DNA from 3 places in the Brenneria roseae subsp. americana genome. Region 2 is predicted to be linked to each of the others. Evidence: predicted binding sites of a transcription regulator. Region 2 holds the regulator's gene; each other region holds the start of a gene.
The links. The regulator Fur, encoded in region 2, represses iron uptake genes when iron is present. The targets are predictions, from matches to a motif close to ATAATAATGAGAACNACTATCAA.

Region 1: a site for Fur is predicted at 2,553-2,575, ahead of B4923_RS09915 (siderophore-interacting protein). Genes of this name have one in related genera too.
Region 3: a site for Fur is predicted at 2,496-2,518, ahead of B4923_RS08465 (TonB-dependent siderophore receptor). Genes of this name have one in related genera too.

Annotation. Positions count from the first base shown of each region.
Region 1 is NZ_QDKJ01000006.1:221,392-227,880, reverse strand. It holds gene dauA (C4-dicarboxylic acid transporter DauA) at 1-155, opposite strand, end outside; gene chaA (sodium-potassium/proton antiporter ChaA) at 324-1,418, opposite strand; gene B4923_RS09915 (siderophore-interacting protein) at 1,671-2,504, opposite strand; gene B4923_RS09910 (gamma-glutamylcyclotransferase) at 2,855-3,541, shown strand; gene B4923_RS09905 (DUF481 domain-containing protein) at 3,604-4,647, opposite strand; gene B4923_RS09900 (acyltransferase family protein) at 4,979-6,259, opposite strand.
Region 2 is NZ_QDKJ01000004.1:317,257-323,745, reverse strand. It holds gene nagE (N-acetylglucosamine-specific PTS transporter subunit IIBC) at 1-79, shown strand, start outside; gene glnS (glutamine--tRNA ligase) at 242-1,900, shown strand; gene fur (ferric iron uptake transcriptional regulator) at 2,041-2,490, opposite strand; gene fldA (flavodoxin FldA) at 2,816-3,343, opposite strand; gene B4923_RS07345 (methyl-accepting chemotaxis protein) at 4,391-6,061, shown strand; gene ybfE (LexA regulated protein) at 6,118-6,399, opposite strand.
Region 3 is NZ_QDKJ01000005.1:226,336-232,824, forward strand. It holds gene serB (phosphoserine phosphatase) at 1-600, opposite strand, end outside; gene B4923_RS08455 (YtjB family periplasmic protein) at 776-1,456, shown strand; gene B4923_RS08460 (ABC transporter ATP-binding protein) at 1,540-2,352, shown strand; gene B4923_RS08465 (TonB-dependent siderophore receptor) at 2,649-4,793, shown strand; gene fes (enterochelin esterase) at 4,948-6,294, shown strand; gene B4923_RS08475 (MbtH family protein) at 6,296-6,489, shown strand, end outside.

The sequences.
Region 1 (6,489 bases), on a different contig from region 2:
ATAGCCAATGCCATTGCCAGTGGTATGGCAATAATCCCAACCGTAATGCCTGCGATAATGTCATGAGTAAAGCGTTGCAGCGTATATTTTTCGCGCCAGCACGCTTCAATAAGTGCGCTGAACGGTTTGATACCGTTAATTCCGTGCGTTTTCATCTAAGAAAGAACCAATAAAGAAACAAAGAATGGCGGGCCAGTTGGGTCCGTCGTAGACAAGCCGGGGTATACGATACGCCTGATGCTCTTCAGAGATCCAGATATACATCAAACGGAAGCGAACTATGAGGCCGATGCCGCAGGATGCGGCATCGGTAAAATGGGGGGTTACAGCATGATGGTCATCAGGTAAGCGGCGAAAAGGGCAAGGTGCGCGCTACCGCTGAGAACGTTGGTTCTACCGGTTGAAAACGTAATATGGCACAGTACCAGTACGGACAGCATGACGACGATATGCGGCATATCCAGTCCGAAGTTCAGCGAACGGCCCGTCACCATCGCAATCACGGTCACCGTGGGCACGGTCAGGGATATGGTGGCCAGCACGGAACCGAAAAACAGATTCATGGCGCGCTGTACCTGATTTTTCAGTACTGCCCGAATGGCGCCTAATCCTTCCGGCGACAGAATCAGTAACGCGACCAGGAAGCCGGTAAACTGCGTAGGCGCGTTCATTTCCGTCAGCAGTGTTTCCAGCGGCATGGAGTTCATTTTGGTTACGCTGATAACGGCAATCAGATGGATCAGCAACCATACGGTATGCCATAACGAACTGTGCGCGGAAGGCTTGCCATGATGAGGATCGTCGCCTTCGTCTTCATGCTCGTAAACAAACAGACTTTGGTGAGTACGAGTTTGAATCAACAGAAATACGCCGTACATCGCGGCGGAAATCAGTGCGATGATCAGTGACTGACCGACGCTGAAATTCCCGTCCGGCAAGGCGCTGGGGAAAACCAGCACCAGCACCGACAGCGGGAAAATCGCCATCAGATATTGTTTGATGCCGCTCAGGTTGACGTATTGGGTTGCAAATTTGCGTCCCCCCAGCAGTAAAGCGAAACCAACCAGACCACCGGTTACAATCACAATGATGGAATATAGCGTATCACGCATCAGGTTGGGGCCGGCATCGCCGGTGGCCATTAAGGCCGATATCAGGCTGACTTCAAGAATCACGACCGACAGACTGAGAATTAATGAACCATAGGGTTCGCCCAGTCGGTGAGCCAGCACGTCGGCATGGCGAACAACGCTGAACGCGCTGAAAAGAATGCCGGCTAACGCGAGCAGGTTAATGCCCATAATGGCGAAGAAATCTTGCGAGTTCCCCCACAGGAACAGAACGATCAACGCGATGATGGGAAGAATAAGCGAATATTCCTGATGACGGGTTTTGACAACCTCAGGGTGAGACTTCATTGCGGGGGGTTCTCCTTATCCAATGGAATTATGCACAGAGGCAAAAAATAGTACGTCATTAAAAGGCTTCTTACGGCAAAGACGTTACTAAAAAGTAGTTATAGCGTAAAAAGAAAGTATTAGGTTAACAGATTCTGTGAGGCTCGCCGGGTTTTTTTACGGTTTTTTACGTTTGGTAATAAAATTAAAATGAAAAGGGAGAATGTGATTATTTTCTCCCTATATAGATAATATTAAATGTTTTTTTTATGGTTAATCGTCAGGATTGTCCATGATATCGTGGCGTTTGCGATGATAAGCTTCTTCATTTAACCCTTCTCGCCAGTAAGGGACGGCATAAAGCTGATTACGTTCACATCCACATTCTCTGCGAACATAGCGACGAAGCTGAACCACCAGTTGGTCTTCTCCGGCAAGCCAATAGAACGCCCGTTCTGCGTTTTCCTGATGCGGCAAGGCGCGAAAGCGATTAATCGCTTCGTCAGTGGCTTCGGTTCCACCCACAACCCAGTGGAGTGTTATCCGGTCGGGCTTCACCAAATCGAGAATATCCGCGCTGCTGTCAACCCGAATAACGGCATGCCCCTGGGCATCATCCGGTAAATTTTCCAGCAGGGCGGCAATAGCGGGTAACGCAGAGGGATCGCCAGCCAGATAATATGCCGCAGCGGGCGGCAACATCGGATGCGGTCCGCCGGGTGATGTAATACCGATGTAATCCCCGGTTTTTGCCTGCCGGGCGAAACTGACCGCCGGACCGGCATGATCGTGCATGGCAAAGACGATATCCAACTCGGCTTCTTCCTGGCGTACCGCACGAATGGTATAGGTTCGAACGATAGGACGAATTTCACCTTCCGGCCAGACCGGGCCACGTTCGCCGAACGTCGGCAACGTCGGGATCTGCTGCCCCTGCTGTGGAATAAACAGCTTGATATGCGCACCGTGGCGATCGGCGGGATAGTGACGTAATGCGTCGCCGTGGAACGTTATGCAGCGTAAGCGTGGGGAAATATCGTGAATATGTTTAACTTGAATAAGAGTAAGATGATGCGAGCGTTTGCCCGTAGACGCAGGATTTGCCATTCATTGTCTCCTGGGTGAATCGTGAGGCGCCATGTCATTGATTCTATCATGGAACTGATAACGATTATCAAATACTAAAAAAGTGATATTTGTCGTCGCTGATATCCGTCATATTTCAAGTCGTATGCGTTGGCTGCCTTTTGAAATTTATGGGTATAGCGATGTAAATGATAACCATGTGAGCTTTTTTGCTTTTTGTGATCGAAATCAAACTTGATTGCTGAGCCGGAAATGAATAACCTCATATTTATTGTTGCCGCAAAATTAAGCAAACGGAATGCATGGAGTTTTAAGGTTGAGGCGACAATAGACCTGATGGGCAGAAATGGTATGGTCGGGAGCTGTCAGTAGTGTTAACTCGTGAGTTTTTGCAGAAAGCAGATTGTAGAACGTCTTTTGGTTGTATAGAAGAAACCTTATTACTTACGCCGCAGCAGCGGGCGGACTCGCTGGCAAAAACATTGGACCGCCGGCCTGACGACAGCCCGGTTTGGGTTTTCGGCTATGGTTCTCTGATGTGGAACCCGGTTTTCGATCCGGAAGAAGCCTGTCTGGCGACACTGTATGGATGGCATCGAGCGTTTTGCTTACGCCTGACGGCCGGGCGCGGCACCGTTAATCAGCCGGGGCGTATGCTGGCGCTGAAGCCGGGCGGACAAACGACCGGTTTGGCATTCCGTCTGCCGGAAACCTCGCTGCGGGAAGATTTGGAATTGCTGTGGAAGCGGGAAATGCTGACCGGCTGTTATCGGCCGTTATGGTGTGAACTGCATCAGCAAAATGGTGACACTGTCACTGCACTGGTGTTTGTTTCCGAACCCGCGCATCCACTGATTGAACAGGATACCTGCATTCAGAAAATTGCCCCCTTGATAGCCCGGGCCAGCGGTCCATTAGGGACGAATGCTCAATATTTATTTGCGTTGGAGCAAGTGCTCAACAACCACGGCATGGCAGATGAAGGATTAAGCGAGCTGGCTCAGCGAGTGCGCGCTCTGCAACAGCAGGGCGCGGCGAATAACAGGGAAAACGGCTAACCGGTACGGTCAGCGGGCGCGCTTTCGACACGCTCGCTGACGTTCAACCTTTCACGCCGGACTTACCAGCCTACGCCGACACCCATGGTGTAGAGGGTATCATCCACGTCGCCCTGAGCGCTGTCGATACGGGTACGCGATACTTTCATACTCATTGAAGACCAGTCGGTCAGCTTAAAGCGCAGACCCGCTTCCGCTTTCAGATACAGCGGCGCGGTGGCATCGAAGGAACGACCCAATTCACCGTTGGTGAAGGCCTCTACCGATTTACTATACAGATAACGGTTGTAAGCCCATTTCACACCGCCGGTGTAGAAATCATCTTCTCCTTCATCCTGATAGACATAGGTCTGGGTGCTGACCAGCGTGGTCAGTGAGAACGCGCCAAGATCGTTATCCCAGAACTGATAGCCCGGACCAAGACCGAACGAACGGCTGATTTTGATGCTTTCAATCCAGTCGCGTTTGTATTGATAACGTCCCTGCCAGAACCAGTTTTCATCCACGAATTTATCCAGCGCGTATTCGCCACCCGCGTTTTTGGTGCTCTCAACGCTATCTTCTTTCGCCAGATGATAGCTGGCATCAATGTTATGACGCCAGGTGCCGTGTCGTGCCTGTGTGGTCAGGCTGGCATCGTAGTTGTCGGTTTCGGTCGAACTTTTTTTGTGCGACATCCCCGCATCGATGTTGCCTTTCCAGACGAAGTCTTTCACTAACGGCTTTTGGGCAACGATGGACGTAATCTCGGAGAGGGGCAGCGTCTGTGGACCACCGGCCTCGTTGGCGAGCGAAGGGGTGGCGATGATGACACGGTTCTCGCCAGCCTTAACGGCCGGGTAAAGAACGCCTTCCTGGTAACGGTCGCCTTGAATGACCAGACCGTGATCGGTTTCAAAGGTTTTTACCTTATCCCAGGAAACGGAGATCGTGCCGGCATAATCGGTAGTGAGGAATAATTTTCCGCCGTCAAGCAGCGTGATTTTACCGCTGAGCTGATCGCCGTTGGTCAACCAGATGGTATCCGCATGGCTTTGAGAAATACCTGTGGAAGCAAGCGCGATAACCAGGCTCAGGGAAGATATTGCGTGTTTGGATAGTGTCATTTTGCCAGATAAACAGTGGTGACAAGGGTTGAAAGACGTCATTTGAGACGTACCGCCGATGAATAATGACCGGGTTGGCTTCATCCGGAACGGCAAACATTAGCAGGAATTGAAGCGGGGCTCTAGCCAAAAACGAAGATTGGTTAGAATGTAAATAGTTATAAAAGATACGTTTGATGATTAACGGCTATAACGAGATGTTTGTCACATTTTGAAATCGGTCATTATCGCCCAAAGAAGCGGGTTTTAAGGAGGGCGGCGATATCCCGAACCGCGGGTTTGATGCAGCGATTCGGGGGCGGCGGGGAAAGCCCCGCCACGATTGAATCATTTATGCCGATGTCTGTGTCTGCGAAGACGCGGTATGGGGCGTCAGGAAGCGTGACGTCAGGAACTGACGAACGCGTGAAACGATGCGCTCCTGAAACAGGACGCACAGGGCGACGGTGGCGATCAGGAAAATGAGATACCCGGTTATGGATAACTGAACCTGTCCGGCAGCGGCAATACATTGATCCCAATCGGTGAAGCAGGCCATTGGGTTCCCTCGCACCAACTGCTCCAGCGTGCGGAACAGGTTAAACAATGGCACGTGCAGGGCAAAAATGGACAGCGAGGCGGCTCCCAGGCGAGGGGACCAATGCCGCAGCCATTCGCTATTGGGTTCGCGCGCCAGCGCACTGATGCAAACCAGTCCGACCTGCGCCGGCAACAGCAGCCCATTGTGCAGCAGGAAATACCAGTATGCTTCACCGTGAGTGAACAGCCAGGTTGCTACGATAAAGTTGGCGATAATGAACAGCGCAACGCCATAGCACAGCCCCTTGCTCGGTGGCTGAATCTCTTTTTGCCGATATTTGCGGAAAAGGGCATACCCGACGATCCCCGCCAAAAACTCCGGTAAACGGAAGATAGGACCGCGCTGTAGCAGCCCGGTGTAGGGCATGCCGTATTGTTCATGCCAGACAACCCAGGCGGGCGGCAGCAGGTAGAGCAGGCAGATAATGCCCATCCACAGCCAGGGGAAACGACTGTTAAGCAGGCGCGGAGCCAGCAGAGGAAACAACAGATAGAAAAAGAACAGCGTGGAAAGCGACCATAACGGGGCATTAAACGTCAGGAAGTAAGGGTTCCACGCCTGTAGCATCAACAGTTGCAAAATGCTGTTAAACGCCAGCTGGGCGTTGGTCATATAGTGGCGCAACGTTTCCGGGTCGGCCGCCGGATCGTTGGTATCATAAATCACGAAACGGGCGCTGGCGACTTGTCCTTCCGGCGGAACCGCCAGCCATTGCATCAGTGTCACCACGGCAATCGACGACAGCAGCGCGATGATATGGATGGGATAAAGGTTGAAGAGACGTTTGGCCCAGAAGTGTCGGGCAGGCTCACGTAAACGCCCGTCTTTGATATAAACGTGTGCCAATAGAAAACCAGACAGCACAAAAAATGTGCTGGTAGCAAAAAAGCCCATACTGGTGAGCTCGGGCAAAAATGGCACTCGCGCACGCTGGGGATAAATATGTGCCGTGTGATAGACCATCACGTAGCAGCCGAGCAAAAATCGCAGCCACTCCAGCCCGATAAATCGCTCTTTACTGACTTTTTTCATGTCACTCCTCAACGTTAAACCTGTTGAAACAGCTCAAAAGCGCTGTAACAACGTAGTTTAGACGAGAGTAACGTCGCATTAATTAAGATTATGTCTATAAACACCTCGTTCGTTTAGGAACGGTTTACTTTTGTTATGCGGTGTTCACGGGAATATCGGACGATTGCTGCTTTTAGCAGCACTGTGGGATTTTTGTTACCAAAATGTTAAATTGTAGTGTCATTATCGTG
Region 2 (6,489 bases):
GCAGAGCGTTCAGATAGTGGTGGGGACGCAGGCGGAATCCATTGCTTCTGCGCTGAAGAGCGTCAGCAAAGAGCAATAAACGTCACACAGTGATGGTTTGCTATAAATTTACGGGGTGAGATCACAATCTCACCCCGTTTTTTTCATCATTAATAATTAAATGAAACTAACGGTTGTTTCCCGACGTAGCTTGTTGGATCATTAGCGGTTATATGTCGTTTTAGCATTTGAGGAATCAAGCATGAGTGAGGCTGAAGCCCGCCCAACTAACTTTATCCGTCAGATTATTGATGAAGATTTGGCATCCGGTAAGCATGATCATATCCAGACGCGTTTTCCGCCAGAGCCTAACGGCTATCTGCATATTGGCCATGCGAAGTCTATCTGTCTGAATTTTGGCATTGCACGCGATTACAATGGGCAGTGCAATCTGCGCTTTGACGATACCAACCCGGTAAAAGAAGATATTGAATACGTTGAGTCGATCAAACGTGACGTAGAGTGGCTGGGATTCTCATGGAGCGGTGAGGTTCGCTATTCTTCCGACTATTTCGATCAGTTGCACCTGTATGCGGTTGAGTTGATTAGTAAAGGACTGGCATACGTTGATGAACTGACGCCGGAACAGATCCGGGAATACCGCGGTACGCTGACGTCGCCAGGGAAAAACAGCCCTTATCGCGATCGTACCGTACAGGAAAACCTCGCTCTGTTTGAAAAAATGCGTAACGGCGGTTTTGCTGAAGGAACCGCTTGTCTGCGTGCCAAGATTGATATGGCATCGTCATTTATCGTTATGCGCGACCCGGTTCTCTATCGTATCAAGTTCGCTGAGCATCATCAGACCGGCAACAAGTGGTGCATCTACCCGATGTATGACTTTACCCACTGCATTTCCGATGCGCTGGAAGGCGTGACGCACTCCCTGTGTACGTTGGAATTCCAGGATAATCGTCGTTTGTATGACTGGGTACTGGACAACATTACGGTTCCTTGCCATCCACGTCAGTATGAGTTTTCTCGCCTGAATCTTGAATATGCCATCATGTCCAAGCGCAAGTTGAATCTGCTGGTCGAGGAAAAGGTTGTCGAGGGATGGGACGATCCGCGTATGCCAACCATTTCTGGTTTGCGTCGTCGCGGTTATAGTGCGGCGTCTATCCGTGAGTTCTGTGTTCGCATCGGGATTACCAAGCAGGATAATAACGTCGAAATGGCGGCGTTGGAATCCTGTATCCGCGACGATCTGAACGAAAATGCGCCGCGTGCCATGGCGGTTCTGGATCCGGTGAAGCTGATTATTGAAAGCCTGCCTTCAGACCATGAAGAGTGGGTTACCATGCCAAATCATCCGAATAAGCCGGAGATGGGGACTCGCCAGGTCGCGTTCAGCCGTGAGATTTATATCGATCGCGCCGACTTCCGTGAAGAAGCCAACAAGCAATACAAACGTTTGGTGCTGGGTAAAGAAGTTCGCCTGCGTAATGCTTACGTGGTCAGAGCCGAACGTATCGAGAAAGACGAGCAGGGCACGATCACCGCTATTTATTGCAGCTACGATCCTGAAACGTTAAGTAAAGATCCGGCAGATGGCCGCAAAGTGAAAGGGGTGATTCATTGGGTGTCAGCAGCCCATGCGTTGCCGGCAGAATTCCGTCTGTATGATCGTTTGTTCAGCGTCGCGAACCCGGCCGCGGCGGAGGATTTCCTGTCCACCATTAACCCGGATTCACTGAAGATTACTTATGGATTTGTCGAAGCCAGCCTGGCGCAGGCTGAAGCAGAGAAGGCCTATCAGTTTGAACGAGAAGGTTATTTCTGCGCAGATCGTGTTTACTCCAGTGCAGAGCATCTGGTGTTTAACCGTACTGCCGGCTTGCGGGATACCTGGGTCGGCTAATGCCGAACAGAGTACCCGGTAATATAAAAATAAAACCGCCGAGGCGGTTTTATTTTATGACGGGCGATCCTGCCCGTCACCCTGCGGGCCGTCGCAGGCGACGTTAAAAGTCGCTCCGGCGGATTTTTTATGCGGTCGATTTATCTTCTTGCATCGTGCAGGGTTTCGTCTTCACGGCAATCCCCTGCGCTGCAATGGCCATACAGATACAAACTGTGGTTTGTCAGTTTGATACCATGTCTTTCTGCGATTTCGCGCTGACGCGCTTCAATATATTCATCGCGGAATTCAATGACTTTGCCACAATCCAGGCAAATCAGATGGTCATGATGATGTTGTTGAGTCAATTCAAAAACTGATTTACCACCTTCAAAATTATGGCGGGTGACAATACCAGCATCATCAAACTGATTAAGTACGCGATAAACGGTCGCCAGACCAATTTCTTCGCCCATATCAATCAGTTTTTTGTATAAATCTTCCGCACTGACGTGATGGCACTCTGGGTCCTGCAATACTTCCAGAATTTTCAGTCTTGGAAGAGTGACTTTCAGGCCGGCCTTCTTTAATGCGGTGTTATTGTCAGTCATGCGGATTTAGTCCTGTTGCTTACTTATATCAATGGAGGCTATCTAGCCTATGACATCGGTCGGCTCAAAAAATGTAATAGCGTCCCAATTATAGAACCGTGCATGCAAAATGGAAACCATGGAATGTTAACAATGTTGTCCCTACACCTATTATAGGTATTGACGCAATGTGTTGTTGATAAATGAAGAAACATTCATGCACGTACAAAACCGATGGGTTTATTGTACAGGTTTATGGCGGGAAGTTAAAAAAATGTGTCAATTATTATGAAAGGTTTTTCCTATTGATCTGACCCTGATCGTGCTATCAGGGCCAGAAACAATATTAACCAACCAGCTCTTTCAGGTTCAACTCTTCGCTGATCTGTTTAACCCAGGTCGTTACGCGTTCGCTGGTCAGTTCAGGTTGACGATCTTCGTCAATGGCCAGACCGATGAAATGGTTGTCATCCGCCAGACCTTTCGATGCTTCAAAGTAATAACCTTCTGTCGGCCAGTGCCCGACAATGGTCGCACCGCGTGGCTCGATGATGTCACGAATGGTGCCCATGGCATCGCAGAAGTATTCTGCATAATCTTCCTGATCGCCACAGCCAAACAGGGCAACCAGTTTGCCGGTGAAATCGATCTCTTCCAGCGTCGGGAAAAAGTCATCCCAGTCGCATTGGGCTTCACCATAATACCAGGTCGGAATACCCAACAGCAGGATATCGAAAGCTTCGAGATCTTCTTTACTGCTTTTGGCGATGTCATGAACTTCAGCAACGTCGGTGCCCAGCTGCTGTTGGATCGTCTTGGCAATGTTTTCAGTATTGCCAGTATCACTGCCAAAGAAAATGCCTATCAGTGCCATGAATTAAATAACCTCTTGATTCTTAATGGTATGGTGCCATGTCTCACCCACTTATCGGCTCATAATAACAGACACAACCTGCATGAGAAACTCGTATCGGTAAGGATACGTAAATTGGGTGAGGTTTTATCCACTTCGGTTTGGCGTTGGTTAACACACGCATATTCAAGGCAATCTGGTATGCGAGTGGCAATGTCAATCATGCTGCCATCGTCTTTAAACGAGGGGATGGTTGATGACGCACAGCGCGGTAAGGTTGTCACAGGCATGCGGAATTGGTTGAAGGAGGGAATGGGAAATATCAGGCGGTTATTTCTCATATCCACTTATTCTTTATCCTATTGAAATGTTAGCGTGCGAATGAAATATTAAAATCGGTGTGCTAAAAAATAAAATGTTATATTTTTTGCTTAAAGAATAATGAAATGCCATTTTGATTTTATCTTTTCGTCTTTTACGCTAATTTTGTCACGTTATCAGGTTACTAGCCGGACAATTTTCGGCAAATCATGAGATGTGTGTTGGATTTTTAAACAAATATCATCATGACGAAGATGATAAGCTATATGTAGTATGGCCGTATGAAATTGAAAAGTTTAAATTTTATCGGCAATCGGAATATTATCTTTCGGGGTATGGCCAGACACCTGAAAATCAACCTGACATCGGTGATCTGTGCTGTGCTTCGCCATGGTTGCCGCTCATTGTATCGTCGTACTGTCTGTGACCGGATTTTTTCATATGCTGCGGTTAGTGTCGCTAACCTTCTTCAGCGGCATTTACGATACTTAATATTCTTATATATCTGAAAATTTATGAAATTGTTCTCGGAATAGAACAATAAATTGAAGAAAGGTATCTCCAACGCTAAATATTCTCTGAATTTTGTCGATTAGTCAGCGTGGTCCCTTTTGTTTTCAACACAATGAAATTGAACATTGGGGGAGATGTAACATATTTCATGACATGGTTTTTTCTGAAAACTGTCTGTTGATTAACGATAAAAAGCCATCCTTGTTATTTTAATGCTTAGGTTTGGAGCAAGCTATGAGACTATTAAAAGATATCGCCATTAGAACGGCGATGCTGTGGGTGTTAGGCACCTTTTGCGTGTTATGGGGCGGTGTCTCTATCTATACCATGTTCTCTTTTAAAGAGATGACAGCGACATCCAAGACCAGCAGTTTGCTGGTGCAAAACACGAACTTTGTCAATCAAGGCAACGATCAGTATTTTCGTATGGTCACGCGTTTGGCGCGAGCGGTTGATTATCGCCGCAATGGCGATAATGATTCAGCGGATAAAGAGCAGGCATCCGCTTTGAACGCGTTGAATACTTTAAAATCTGATTTGATCGCGTTTAATGCCATCGATCATGCCGGTCTGGATGATGCGCTGGTGCAAGCGGTCAGCCGTGACTGGGGTAATCTGATTACACAGGGCGTTGATCCGCTATACCAAAAGGCGGCCGCCAATGCGTTGGATGATTATCAGGATCAGGCTAAAAACGTGGTTCCGCCGCTGAGCCGGCAGTTCGGCGCATCGCTGACCGCTTTCAGTAAAGCCAGCGCTGACAAGTTTGATGCGGCGGGGATTCGATTCGAACAGATTACCTCGATCGGTCAGAATATCTTGTTGACCGGTTTGGTGGTCGGTTTGATGATGCTGTTCCTGACCGACCGCTATCTGGTGATCTGTCTGACTCGTCCATTGAACGAGCTGCGCGACCATTTCAGCGTCATTGCTTCCGGCCAGCTAGGCAAGCCGATTATCGATTTTGGCCACAACTGCGTTGGTAAATTGTTTCCGCTATTGCGGGAAATGCAAACCAGTCTGGCGAATACCGTCAGCACAATCCGCAACAGTACAGACTCTATTTATCAGGGCGCATCAGAGATTGCGGCTGGCAATAACGATTTGTCATCACGTACGGAACAGCAGGCTTCCGCGCTGGAAGAAACCGCTGCCAGCATGGAGCAATTGACGGCAACAGTGAAGCAGAATGCGGAAAATGCCAACCATGCCAGCCAATTGGCGCTGCAAGCGTCAACAACCGCGAAAAAAGGTGGCGATATCGTTGAAAATGTGGTGAAAACCATGTCGGAAATCTCTGGCAGTTCGAGAAAGATTGCTGAGATTACCACCGTGATTAACGGCATTGCCTTCCAGACGAACATTCTTGCGCTTAACGCCGCGGTAGAAGCCGCACGAGCCGGTGAGCAGGGCCGTGGTTTTGCCGTGGTGGCAGGGGAAGTCCGCAGTCTTGCGCAGCGCAGTGCACAAGCCGCGAAGGAAATTGAAGGGCTGATTTCCGAATCGGTACGCTGTGTGGATACCGGGTCGAATCTGGTTGAAGATGCCGGTAACACCATGCATGAAATTGTGCGGGCGGTGACGAATGTAACAGACATCATGGGAGAAATTGCGTCTGCTTCGGAAGAGCAAAGCAAAGGCATTGCGCAGGTCGGTCAGGCGATCGCGGAGATGGACAGCGTGACTCAGCAGAATGCGGCGCTGGTGGAACAGGCCTCGACCGCTGCGCAATCCCTTGAGGAACAGGCGGCGCTGCTGAACCAGACGGTTTCTTTATTCCAGCTGTCTGAGCAACATCCACAGTCGCGGGCAGTGGCAAATTCAGCGCCGGCGCCAAAAGCGGTAGCCGCTACGTCTGTCAGAAAAGCGCTGCCACCCAGCCAGGATAATTGGGAAAAATTCTGAGTCTGGTTTTCCTCAGTGTCAGGGATGACACTGTACAAATTTCATAAATCGATATTTCAGGACGATTGGTCGGCCAACTGCGCCAACAGTATTTGCTCAATGAGTTCGCTACGGCTGATATTCCGTTGTTCCGCCAGACTATTCAGTATATCCACTGCCTCACTATTGATTTTTAATTCAATACGCCGCAATCCGCGAACTTTATCGCGTCGCAGCTGGTTACGCTTATTGATTCTTAGCTGTTCATCACGTGAAAGCGGATTGGTCTTCGGGCGGCCCGGGCGACGTTCATCTGCGAACAGATCCAGCGTGGTGCGATCCGTTTGTTCTTTTGCCATAGGTAATGATACTGCAAGGTATTCGGACCAAAACGCGCACATCCTACGTCCTTTATCTTTCATGAAACCGGCGATCTGGTTTGCCTGCAT
Region 3 (6,489 bases), on a different contig from region 2:
ATGCCAGCCAGCTTCCTGAAGTTGGCTGACCATGTTGGTCAGTCCCGGCATCAGCGGCAGGTTTTTACGTACTTCGCGCAGAATATTGGCATCGGCGCCTTTTAAGGTTCCCACGCGCTGACGCAGACTGGCGGAGAAATCCAGCTCCCCGCGCATCGCCCGCTCGGTGACTTCGGCAACCAATTCGCCCGTTCCCGCCAGTTTGGCGATTTCGTCAATGCATTCAATCTGAATCGCGGTGGAATCCATATCCATCACCAGCAGGCCGGGGGCGCGCAGGGTGGGGGCGTTGCGCATCGGCGATACGTCCATGCCCAGTTCGTGCGCCAGCTTGGTGGCTCTCGCCGTCAGCGATCCCGCCAGACGGACCACCTGATAATCTCCCACGATCCAGGCGCTGACAATGACCATCGCCGCGCCCAGTTTGCGTTGATAGCGGGAAATCAAATTCTTGTCGAGTACGTCGCTGTATAGCAGCCAGCCGGTGTCCCCGGCGCGATAATCGAGCGGCATCACTTCATCACCGCTCAGTGATAGCGGCAGTCCCGGCCAACAGTTAATCTCATTCGGGAGATCACGATAGGTCAGACTATTCGACATGGGGCAAATCCTCTACTGGCGGTAATTACGTGGCATTGGATGGGGCAGCTATTTGGGTGCGCTTCCTGATTCAGGGGCGCGATCACAAACATATCCATCGGAAAACAGGGCAACAAGCTATCCTATCGTCGGCGCTTCTGGCAACATAAAGTATCCAAATCGCGTAAGGATTATCATGGTTCGGGCCCGGGTAAAATTCCGCCTACATCGCACAGCCATTGTGCTGATTTGCTTAGCTCTGCTGGTGATACTGATGCAGGGCGCTTCCTATTTCAGTTTAAGCCACCAAATGGCCCGTTCGGAACAGGTTGAGGATTTGGCGCGTACTTTGACTCGGCAGGTGGCTTACAGCATCGCACCGCTAATGGATAGTACGGATGATAACAGCCAAAAGATTAACAATATACTTCAGCAGCTTACTGAACACAGCCGGATTCTGGATGCCGGTATTTATCAGCAGGATGGTTCGCTGGTCGCCAAAGCGGGAGAGCAGGTTCAACTGCGGGATCGACTGGCGCTGGACGGCAATCGGGTCGGCAGCTATTTCAATCATCAGCTGGTGCAACCCATCGAGGGAAAAGATGGGCCGATAGGGTTCCTGCGCGTTACCCTTGATACGCACGTTTTGGCGACAGAGGCCAAACAGGTGGATAACACCACGAATATTCTGCGCTTAATGATATTACTGTCGCTGGCGATCGGCATCATTTTGACCCGAACGCTGTTGCAGAACCGTCGCACCCGTTGGCAGCAGTCGCCTTATTTACTTACGGCCAGTACGCCGGTTAAAGAAGAAGATGACGGCGTGGAGAACGACGCCGGCGCGGATAACGAAGAGCAAAAAAAAGCTAATTAACACTCTTTTTTCAATCGCTTACCGTTAAGCCCGCAGGCGCGGCTCACTTATCTGATGTCCATTTTGGGAGGAACCATCCGGTTATGTTTGGTACGTTGAACGCCATCAACCTTACGCTTGCATACGATAAAAAAATTATCGCCGAAGCGCTGAACGTCACGATCCCGGATAATCAATTCAGTGTGATTATCGGTCCAAATGCCTGTGGCAAATCCACTTTGCTACGGGCGCTGTGCCGGTTGTTGAAACCACTGGCGGGAGAAGTGTTGCTGGATGGTAAAAACATTCACCAACTCCCCACTAAAGCGCTGGCCCGGAAAATCGGTCTGTTGCCGCAGCATGCCATCGTGCCGGATAACATCACGGTGGCTGATCTGGTGGCGCGTGGACGCTATCCTCACCAAAGTCTGCTGCGACAGTGGAGTGCGGCGGATCAGGAAGCAGTGGAGCAGGCGATGATTGCCACCGATGTCAGTGCGTTGTCGGAACGCAGCGTGGATGAACTGTCCGGCGGACAGCGGCAGCGCGTATGGATAGCCATGGTGTTGGCACAACAGACACAGTTGTTGCTGCTGGATGAACCCACAACCTGGCTGGATATGGCTCATCAGATTGATCTGCTCGATCTGTTTTGCGATCTTCACCAACAACATGGTCGCACGCTGGTGGCGGTGCTACATGACCTGAATCAGGCCTGTCGTTATGCCGATCATCTGATCGTCATGCAAGCCGGAAAGATTAAGGCGCAAGGAAAACCAGCCGAGATCGTCAGCGCCGAACTGATCAGACAGGTGTTCGGCATGCCCTGCGTGATTATTCAAGACCCGGTATCTCACACGCCACTGATTGTGCCGTGCGGACGCTATCATCCGGTTCCGCATGTGACGACACCCTAACCGTCGCTTTTCAGCGCCAACCGCGACGTTCCAGAGACGCCGCGCCGAACCTGCTCGTTTATTAAGCGATAAGCCGGATATTTCATATAGCTACCTATGCGGATGCATTAAAAACCAAAGGTGTGAAATTAACACAAACGCTAATGATAATAAATATCATTAGCGTTTTGTATTTTTATTGTGCTAAGGTTTTTTCGGCAGTAAAACAGGGTTACATGGGATGATGTTAACATTGTTGCGCAAGGGTTAATTATATGAAAATAAAACATAAAAAATGTTTTTGCGCCTCCATGCATATGGGATTACTTCTGACAGTAATACATCCAGTGCAAAGTGTGGCGGCTGCTGATACACAACACAACACAACACAACGCAATGACACCATCACGGTGGTTGCCGGAACAGAAAATGAATCACCCACCGCGCCGCTGAAGGGAATGGTGGCAACCACCAGTCAGGCGGGCAGTAAAACCGCCACGCCATTGATAAAAACGCCGCAATCTATTTCAGTCGTTACCCGCGACCAGATGGATGCGCAGGATGTATCCTCCGTTCCGCAGGCATTGCGCTACACCGCCGGGGTGGTAGCGGAATACCGGGGCAGTTCCAACCGTTACGATGAGGTGTTTATTCGTGGGCTTTCCTATGTGCCACGATTTTTGGATGGTTTGAGCTTTGGCGCTTCGGCTGGATCGCAAACCGGCGTGATCGACCCCTGGTTGCTGGAGCGGGTGGAAGTGGTCAAAGGCCCGGCATCCGTACTTTACGGTCAGGTGAATCCTGGTGGCTTGGTCAGTATGACCAGCAAACGTCCGACAGCCACCCCGATACATAAAATTCAATTGAAAGGCGGCAATAATGATCTTGCGCAGGGCGCATTTGACTTTGGCGGCGCGTTGAATGATGACAACACCCTGCTGTATCGACTCAACGGTCTGGCGCGTACCCAGCATAATCAGGTCGATGATTATAAGGAAACTCGTTACGCCATTGCTCCGTCGCTGACCTGGTATCCCAATATCGATACCCGCTTTACGTTGCTGACCAGTTTCCAGAAAGATCCTGATGCCGGCTACCGTAATTTCCTGCCGTCGGTGGGTACGGTGTTCGGCACCGAGCGGGGCTATATTCCCTTTGACTTTAATGTCAGTGATCCGTCCTTTAATCTGTCAAAGCGCGAGCAAGCCGCCATTGGTTATGAATTCGAACATAATTTCAATGAAATATTTACCTTCAGGCAGAATGCGCGCTATGCCAATATCAGTCAAAAATACAAATACTTTGTCTATACGAACTCCGCCAGCACCTATGTGTTGAACAGACGCGCCCAGCGAGAGGAGCGCGATACCGATGAGTTTGCGCTGGATAATCAGTTACAGGCTCAGTTTGCTACCGGTATAGTGGATCATGTGGTATTGACCGGGCTGGATTACCGGTGGAACAAGGATCGGCAGAAACTGTGGCGGGGCAGTAGTACGAGTTACCAAATCGATTGGTCCTCTCCTGTCTATGGCGTACCGGTTGATGAGAGTTCGCTAATCAAGAGTACGGATCAGCGACAGACGTTGGATCAGCTTGGCGTCTATGTACAGGATCAGATGGAATGGAACAATTGGAATCTACTGCTTTCGGGACGCTATGACTGGACCGAAGTGCGAACCGACGATTATCTCGACAGCAGTCAGGTACAGCAAAACGATAGTAAGTTCACCGGCCGTGCGGCGTTGCTGTATGCCTTCGATAATGGCGTTTCGCCGTATGTGAGCTATAGCACCTCTTTTGAACCCAACCTGCAAACCAATCGTGCGCCGGGAACGCCGCCTTTTTCGCCAACCACAGGCAAACAGGTTGAAGTCGGGATTAAATACCAGCCGCCGGGCTGGAACACCTTAATGAGTCTGTCGCTTTACGATCTGCGCCAGCAAAACGTTTCTACCTATAACAGCAGCCTGGGATGGTTTGAACCGGTCGGTGAAATTCGCAACCAGGGGCTGGAAGTGGAAGTGCATTCGGCATTGACCGAATCAATCAATCTCATCGCCTCCTACAGCTATATCGATTCTGAAACCACCAAAACCACCGTGGCTGGCACGCAGGGTAAAACGCCGGCGCGCATTCCTTCTCATATGGCTTCATTGTGGGGGGAGTACAATTTCCATTCCGGCGTGGCGAATGGTCTCGGTGTCGGTCTGGGCGCCAGATATATCGGCACCAGTTATGGTAATGCTCAGAATACCTTTAAAGTTCCGTCTGTCGATTTATACGATGCGAAAGTCAGCTATGAACTGGGTAGCCTGACGCCATCGCTGAAAGGCGTGTCGGCGCAAGTCAATCTTAATAATATGTTTGATAAAAAATATGTCGCCACCTGTGCTTCCGCCACCGCCTGCTTCTATGGCATTGGGCGGACGGTCACTGCGACAATCAATTATGAGTGGTAGCGTCTCTCATCACTGAGTAAACCGTGGCGCTCGATGCGGATCGCCACGGTGGTCAACTCTCTTTTACATCGGTGTTCCGGGTTATTACATCCAGCATGCGGAGCTACCGGACAGAGCACGGTTAAATAGGCTCACAGCAGAGGAAAGTATTCCTATGAATCACTATGCTGAGCAACCGCCGATTCAATTGATGCTGCGTCGACATGATGCCGGCAGTGAGGAATGGTGGCGTGAATTGAGCGCGGGGGATATTCCTCGGTTAGAAAAACTTGCCACGGGCGATTACCGGGCTACCTTCTTTTGGCGTGATCCGCAGGGCAGCGAGCAGATATCCGACACTCGCTATGTCTGGATAGATGTCAATTGCGTGACAGACCATCACAAAATGTCGCCGGAGTCGATGGCGCGATTGCAAGGCACCGATGTCTGGCACTGGAGCACTATTCTGGCAGGGGACTGGCGAGGCGGTTATTCTTTTATACCCGCTACCGACCATCAGCGTTTTAATCCGCCCGCAGGGGATATCCGCACCCAGCGTCTGGCACAAAGAAAATGGTGGTGTGAAACGTTAAGCCGGGCGACGCACGATCCGCTTAATCGGCGCAGTTTCTGGCACGGCAGCCGAGGGCAGTCCTTGTCCGGGTTGCATTTACCTGATGCGCCGCCGCAACCGGCCTGGCGCGATTTTGATCTTGGCCTCCGCTGCCAGCCTGCTCCGGCACGTTTACAGTCCTATTGCTGGCACAGTCAGCGCCTTAACAACCGCCGTACCGTCTGGATTTTCAGTACCGGAGAGACGCAGCCCGCTAAGCGACCATTGGCGATCCTGCTGGACGGCCAGTTCTGGGCATCAGGCATGCCCGTATGGTCGGCGTTGATGAAGCAGACGCAGTCCGGGCAATTACCGCAAGCGGTTTATCTGCTGATCGATGTGATAGATAGCGCGCATCGCAGCAGCGAATTGGCCTGTAATGATCAATTCTGGTTGGCGGTTCAGGAGGAATTATTGCCGCAGATCGCGGGTATTTGCGCTTATCAGGACGATGCTGCCACCACCGTGGTCGCCGGACAAAGCTATGGCGGATTGGCGGCGCTATTCGCCGGGCTGCACTGGCCGCAACGTTTCGGCTGTGTGCTGAGTCAGTCCGGCTCCTTCTGGTGGCCGCGTCAGGATCTGATACAGGCCACCGAAGCGGCGGACGGTGAATGCCAGTTAATTGAGCGCATTAAACAAGGTCTGGGTAGTTACGGAAGACTGAAAATTTTTATGGAAGCCGGCGTGCGCGAGACGTTGATCCATCGGGTTAATCAACGCTTATTCAATGTATTGCGCCATACCCACCATACCCTATGTTACCGGGAGTTTAATGGCGGTCACGATGCCTTGTGCTGGCGGGGCGGACTGATTGACGGCCTGACGGCGCTGTGGTCATCCGATTTCCCGATGATCCAGACGCACTCCCCCGCGGGGAAGGCCACCTCTATCAGACAGGAGCCATAACATGGAACAGCAAATGCAAAATCCGTTCGATGATGAACGTTATCTCTTTCTGGTGCTAATTAATGACGAGGAGCAGTACAGCTTATGGCCGGATTTCAAGGGAACGCCTCCGGGGTGGCGAACGGTAATAGGCCCTTTGCCGCGTGCGGAGTGCGTCGCGTGGTTGGAAACCAACTGGACTGATATGCGGCCAGC